2 regions of the Mumia spirodelae genome follow, and region 2 is predicted to be linked to the other one. Evidence: predicted binding sites of a transcription regulator. Region 2 holds the regulator's gene; the other holds the start of a gene.
The links. Region 2 encodes HrcA, which represses chaperone genes, less so after heat shock. Its sites were predicted from a motif close to TTGGCACTCGNNNNNNNCGAGTGCCAA; they were not measured.

Region 1: groL (chaperonin GroEL) is a predicted target of HrcA. The motif match lies at 2,338-2,364, and genes of this name have one in related genera.

Annotation. Positions count from the first base shown of each region.
Region 1 is NZ_JBODSD010000001.1:628,380-631,789, reverse strand. It holds gene ACQSSQ_RS03110 (hypothetical protein) at 1-483, shown strand, start outside; gene groL (chaperonin GroEL) at 581-2,212, opposite strand; gene ACQSSQ_RS03100 (LysR family transcriptional regulator) at 2,409-3,338, opposite strand.
Region 2 is NZ_JBODSD010000001.1:1,405,013-1,408,422, reverse strand. It holds gene ACQSSQ_RS06900 (PhoH family protein) at 1-44, opposite strand, end outside; gene dnaJ (molecular chaperone DnaJ) at 162-1,304, opposite strand; gene hrcA (heat-inducible transcriptional repressor HrcA) at 1,322-2,341, opposite strand; gene ACQSSQ_RS06885 (DUF3097 domain-containing protein) at 2,505-3,359, shown strand; gene ACQSSQ_RS06880 (ABC transporter permease subunit) at 3,391-3,410, opposite strand, start outside.

The DNA.
Region 1 (3,410 bases), 780 kb from region 2:
GCCGGCCGCACGATCTTTTACGTCGGACCGGGCTCGCTCGCGATCTCCGACGTGTCGGGGGGCGCACTCACGGGATGGCGGACGCACAGGCTGTCCGACAGCCTGCAGAACCGGTCGCCGAGTGACTGGGTGATCGCGCCAGACGGCCGGACTCGGCTCATCTCCGGGCCTTCGGTCGGCGAAAGCGGACCAGCACCCGAAGCCGTCGTCGCCATCGACGTCGCCAGCGGGGCCCGAACGGAGCTGTTCCTCTCGCCCAACCGTGTCGGAAACCCGAGGCTTGGCCACGACACCGACGGCACCCCGATGGTGCTCACCCGCATTGCCGGTGGAGACGGGTGGGCGCTGTACGACTGTCCCATGCCCGGCGGCGACTTGAGAGGTGCCAGCTGCTGGCTTCGAGAGTCGGGACTCCAGGATGCGTCGTTCCCCGGCGACACCGGATATCAAGCGCCGTGGCCGGCGAGCGAGGGGGACGGCTGAGGCGCCCGTCCGGTACGGCGCTGCGGAACGACGACGCCCCGCCGGTCCGAGGACCGACGGGGCGTCGTACGTGGTGCGTGAGCGGGAGGCTCTGGGATCAGAAGCCCATGCCACCCATGTCGCCCATGTCGCCACCCGGCATCGCCGGGCCGGCCTTCTCAGGCTTGTCGGCGACGACGGCCTCGGTGGTGAGGAAGAGCGCCGCGATCGAGGCTGCGTTCTGCAGCGCCGAGCGGGTCACCTTGGCCGGGTCGAGGATGCCCTCGGCGATGAGGTCGACGTACTCGCCGGTCGCCGCGTTGAGACCGTGGCCGGCGGGGAGGCCCTGGACCTTCTCCGCCACGACGCCGCCCTCGAGGCCGGCGTTGACCGCGATCTGCTTCAGCGGAGCGGTCGAGGCCGAGCGCACGATCTGCGCACCGGTGGCCTCGTCACCGTCGAGCTCGAGCTTCTCGAACGCCGCAGCGGTGGCCTGGACGAGCGCCACGCCGCCACCGGCGACGATGCCCTCCTCGACGGCAGCCTTCGCGTTGCGGACGGCGTCCTCGATGCGGTGCTTGCGCTCCTTGAGCTCGACCTCGGTGGCCGCGCCGACCTTGATGACCGCAACACCGCCGGCGAGCTTCGCCAGGCGCTCCTGCAGCTTCTCGCGGTCGTAGTCCGAGTCGGAGTTCTCGATCTCGGCGCGGATCTGGTTGACCCGGCCGGTGATCTGGTCCTCCGAGCCACCGCCGTCGACGATGGTGGTCTCGTCCTTGGTCACGACGACCTTGCGGGCCGTGCCGAGCAGCGTGAGGTCGGCGTTCTCGAGCTTGAGGCCGAGCTCCTCGCTGATGACCTCGCCACCGGTGAGGATCGCGATGTCGGTCAGCATGGCCTTGCGGCGGTCGCCGAAGCCCGGGGCCTTGACGGCGACGGACTTGAACGTGCCACGGACCTTGTTGACGATCAGGGTGGCCAGCGCCTCGCCCTCGATGTCCTCGGCGATGATCAGCAGCGGCTTGCCCGACTGCATGACCTTCTCGAGCACCGGCACGAGATCCTTGACGTTGCTGATCTTGGAGTTGGCGATGAGGATGTACGGATCCTCGAGCACCGCCTCCATGCGCTCCGGGTCGGTGTAGAAGTACTGCGAGATGTAGCCCTTGTCGAAGCGCATGCCCTCGGTGAGCTCGAGCTCGAGCCCGAAGGTGTTGCTCTCCTCGACGGTGATGACGCCTTCCTTGCCGACCTTGTCCATCGCCTCGGCGATGATCTCGCCGACGGTCGGGTCAGCAGCGGAGATCGCGGCCGTCGAAGCGATCTGCTCCTTGGTCTCGATGTCCTTGGCCATCCCGAGCAGCTGCGCGCTGATCGCCTCGACGGCCTTCTCGATGCCGCGCTTGAGCGCGATCGGGTTGGCGCCGGCCGCGACGTTGCGCAGGCCCTCGCGCACGAGCGCCTGGGCCAGCACGGTGGCGGTGGTGGTGCCGTCGCCCGCGACGTCGTCGGTCTTCTTGGCGACCTCCTTGACGAGCTCGGCGCCGATCTTCTCGTAGGGATCCTCGAGCTCGATCTCCTTGGCGATGCTCACACCATCGTTGGTGATGGTCGGAGCGCCCCACTTCTTCTCGAGGACGACGTTGCGGCCCTTGGGGCCGAGGGTCACCTTCACGGCGTCGGCGAGGGTGTTCATCCCGCGCTCGAGGCCGCGACGGGCTTCCTCGTTGAATGCAATGGTCTTCGGCATGTCTCCCGCGATTCCTCCGCGTAGAGGTGGATGGCCCAGGGGATGCCCGCGACGGACGGCCCGTGTCCACGACGAACCCTTCTCGCCGCGACCTTCGGACCTCATCGTCCTGGCCCGTTCGTACGTTGGCACTCGTGAGAGACGAGTGCTAATGCCCTTTTTAGCACTCGGACCCAGCGAGTGCAAAGAGTGGGCATCAGCCGAGGTCGGCGGCGAGCTCCTGGAGGACCTCGAGCACCCGGCGTACGGCGGCGCGTTCGGCACGGTCGGGCCGCGCCAGCGCGAAGACGTGCCGGCCGGCACGCACGCCGTCGAGCCCGAGCAGCGTGACGCCCTGGGCCTCGGCGGCCCGCCGCCACAGCCTCGGGAGCAGCGCGATGCCCTGCCCCGCGGCCACGAACGCCGCCACGACGTGATTGTCCAGGAACCGCTGCACGACGCGGGGCGACTGCCCGTCGACCGCGAGCATCGGCAGCAGCAGGTCGAACGGGTGGCCCACCGGGACACCGATCCAGGGCTCGCCGACGAGGTCCTCGGGGCGGACCCTTCCCCGTCCCGCGAGCGGGTGGTCCCGCGCCACCGCGACGTCGAGCGGCTCGCGCAGGAGCGGTGTCACCTGCAGGCCCGTCGTCACCGGGTCGGGAACCGCGACGACCGAGTGGCCGAGGACGAGGTCGTGGTCCGCGGCGGCGCCCGCCAGCTCGTACTCGGCGAGATCGAGGTCGCTCAGCCGCACCGTGATCCCAGGTGCCCGCTCGGCGAGCCGCCCCGCGAGCGGCGCGAGCAGCATCTCGGCACCGCTCGGGAACGCGGTGACGGTGACCTCGCCACTGACACCGCCCCGGAACTCCTCGAAGCGCGCCCGCGTCCGGGCGACCACCTGCGCGATCTCGACGGCGCCCTCGGCCAGCAGCCGACCCGCGTCGGTGAGCCGTACGCCCCGCCCGTCGCGCTCCACGAGCACGGCGCCCATCTCGCGCTCGAGCGCCTTGATCGACTGCGAGATCGCCGACGGAGTCCGGTACGTCGCGTCGGCGACCGCCGTGATGCTGCCGCGCTCGGCCAGCTCCCGCAGGACCGCCAGCTTGTCGACGTCGAGTCCGGAGCCGTTCGGCGTTGCGCTCATTGAAGCAACGCTACAACGTCGCGGTAGGAATAGTCGCTTGTGCTTCAAGGACACGCAGCCCCACCCTGGGAC
Region 2 (3,410 bases):
GCCGGGATCGTGACGGTGTGCTGCAGGGGTTCAGGCGTAGTCATCGGCGCCCCCTCGGGGGCAGTTCTCCTTCGCGTCGATCGGACTCGTCCATCGTAGGCGGCACCGGCGGTCCCGTGCGACCACGAATCCACAGCCCCTGTCGTGCACGGCGCCCGCGATCAGCGGAACGCGTCGCGGATCCGGCCGAACATCCCGCGGTGCGGCGCCGCGAACTCGGCCTCGACCCGCTCCTCGCCCCGCTCGACGGCGAGCTCGTTGAGCAGCTCGCGCTGGCGGTCGTCGAGCTTGGTCGGGGTCTCGACCACGACCCTGACCTTGAGGTCGCCGCGGCCGACGCCCCGCAGGTGCGGGACCCCGCGACCGCGGATCGTCACCGTCTCGCCGGACTGCGTCCCGGGCACGATGTCGAAGCCGATGGTGGCGTCGGCGCCCTCGACGCCGGTGTCGGCCTCGAGGGTCGGCAGGTCGATCTGGGTCCCGAGCGCGGCGGCGGTCATCGGGACACGGACGTCGCAGTAGAGGTCGTCGTCGGAGCGGGTGTAGACGTCGTGCGGCTCCACCTCGACCTCGACGTACAGGTCGGCGGCGGGGCCTCCGCCGGGGCCGACCTCGCCCTCTCCGGTCAGTTGGATGCGCGTGCCGGTGTCGACACCGGCGGGCACCTTGATCGTGAGCGTACGACGGGCGCGGACGCGGCCGTCGCCGGCGCACTCCTCGCACGGGTTGGCGATCACCGTGCCGTAGCCCTGGCAGGTCGGGCACGGCCGCGCCGTCCGGATGTCGCCGAGGAACGACCGCTGGACGTGCTGCACCTCGCCGCGGCCACGGCAGGTCTGGCAGGTGATCGGGTCGGCGCCGTCCGCGGAGCCGTTGCCGTGGCACGTGCCGCAGACGACCGCCGTGTCGACCTTGAGCTCGCGCGTGGTCCCGAACGCGGCCTCCGCCAGCGGCACGCTGATGCGGATGAGGGCGTCGTTGCCGCGACGCGTACGACCGCGCGGGCCGCGCTGGGTCTGCTGGCCGAAGAACGCGTCCATGATGTCGCTGAACGAGAAGCCGGCACCGAAGCCGCCCGCTCCACCGCCGCCGAGCGGGTCGCCGCCACGGTCGTAGAAGGAGCGCTTCTCCGGGTCGGAGAGCACCTCGTACGCGACCGTCACGGTCTTGAACCGCTCCTGCGCCTCCGGGTCGGGGTTCACGTCCGGGTGCAGGCTTCGCGCCAGCTTGCGGTACGCCTTCTTGATCTCCTCCGGAGTCGCGTCGCGGCTCACACCGAGGGTCTCGTAGTAGTCCTGGCTCATGCGTCCTTGTCTGTCTCTCAGTCGCTGAGGGTCTGGCCGACGTAGCGGGCGACGGCTCGCACCGCCGCCATCGTGCCGGGGTAGTCCATCCGGGTGGGGCCGACGACGCCGAGGGTGGCGAGGGGCTCCGCATCGGTTCCGTACGCGGTGGCGACCAGGGAGGTCGCCGAGAGCTCCTCGTACGGGACCTCCGCGCCGATGCGCACGGTGAGCATGCTCGGCGAGGTCGCCTCGCCGAGGAGCTTGAGCAGCACCACGTGCTCCTCGAGCGCCTCGAGCACCGGCTTGATCGACGTGTCGAAGTCGGCGCCGAACCTTGCGAGGTTGGCGGCACCGCCCACGGCGACGCGCTCGTCGGCCCGCTCGTCGGAGAACGCGCGGGTCAACGTCGCGACGACCGCCGTGACGATCGGCCGCTCCTCCGGCCGGAAGGTCGTGATGAGATCGGCGACCGTGGCCGAGGCGTCGGGCAGACGCTGGCCGACCGCGGCGGCGATCACCTTGCCCCGGAGCTCCGCGAGCAGGTGCTCGCCCGGCTCCTCCGGCAGCTCGAGGATGCGCTGGTCGACGCGCCCGGAGCTGGTGATGAGCACCATGAGGATGCGGCCGCGGTCCATCGGGACCAGCTCGATGTGACGCACGGTCGAGCGGGTGAGCGACGGGTACTGCACGAGGGCGACCTGGTGGGTCAGCTGCGAGAGGAGCCGCACGCTGCGCTGCACCACGTCGTCGACGTCGACCGCGCCGTCGAGGAACGACTCGATCGCCCGCCGCTCGGGGATGCTCAGCCGCCGCACGGACGCCAGCCGGTCGACGAAGAGGCGGTAGCCCTTGTCGGTCGGGATCCGGCCCGCGCTGGTGTGCGGCTGGGCGATGAACCCGTGCTCCTCGAGGATCGCCATGTCGTTGCGGACGGTCGCCGGCGAGACGCCGAGCTGGTGGCGGTCCACCAGCGCCCGCGACCCGACAGGCTCCTGGGTCGCGACGTAGTCCTCGACGATCGCACGCAGGACCGCGAGCTTGCGCTCGTCCAGCACGACCTCGGCCACGATCCCTCCTCGTCCTGCAGCTCTCCGGTGCAGCGTCCCTTGGCACTCCCGTGCCCTGAGTGCCAGTCTAGCGACCCGTCCCGACGGGGCAGGGAGCCACGAGGCGCTCGCGGCGTGTGGCTCCCCGACCAACCGGGTCCGCTCGGCTAGTTTGCTCCTCGTGGCTCACGACCGATACGGATCCGATGTCCTCGCCGGCGACTGGCGCGTCCCCAAGCGGGGACGGTCCACCGAGGTGGAGGCCGAGGTCGGCATGGTGCTCGAGGAGGTCACCACCGACTTCTGCGGTGCCGTGACCCGCACCGACCGCGACCTGGACACCGTCGAGCTCGAGGACCGGCGCGGCAAGCGACGCACCTTCCCGCTGGGCCCGGGCTTCCTGCTGGAGGGCAAGCCCGTGGTGCTCAAGGCGCCGGTGCGCCAGGCCGCTCCCGCGCGGGCGACGCACACCGCGTCCGGCTCCGTCGCGGTCCACGACGCGCAGGCGCGCGTGGCGCGGGCGAGCCGGATCTACGTCGAGGGGCGCCACGACGCCGAGCTGGTGGAGAAGGTGTGGGGCGACGACCTGCGGATCGAAGGGGTCGCCGTCGAGTACCTCGAGGGCGTCGACGACCTTCCGTCGGTGGTCGCGCAGTTCAAGCCGGGACCCGGCCGTGACCTCGGTGTCCTCGTCGATCACCTCGTCCCCGGGTCGAAGGAGTCGCGGATCGCGGCGTCGGTGCTGCGGGGGCCGTACAAGGAGCACGTGCTCGTCGTCGGCCACCCCTACGTCGACATCTGGCAGGGCGTGAAGCCGGAGCGGCTCGGGCTGGAGAAGTGGCCCACCATCCCGAGGACGATGTCGTGGAAGCACGGCATCTGCCAGGCGCTCGGGTGGCCGCACCGCAACCAGGCCGACATCGCGCACGCGTGGAAGCGCATCCTCGGGTCGGTCCGCTCGTACGCCGACCTCGAGCCGGCGCTGCTCGGACGGGTCGAGGAGCTGATCGACTTCGTCACGCGCTGAGCGCCGGCCCCTTGGTCGAGCCCACCGATCTCTAGGGCGCGTCGCCCCGGA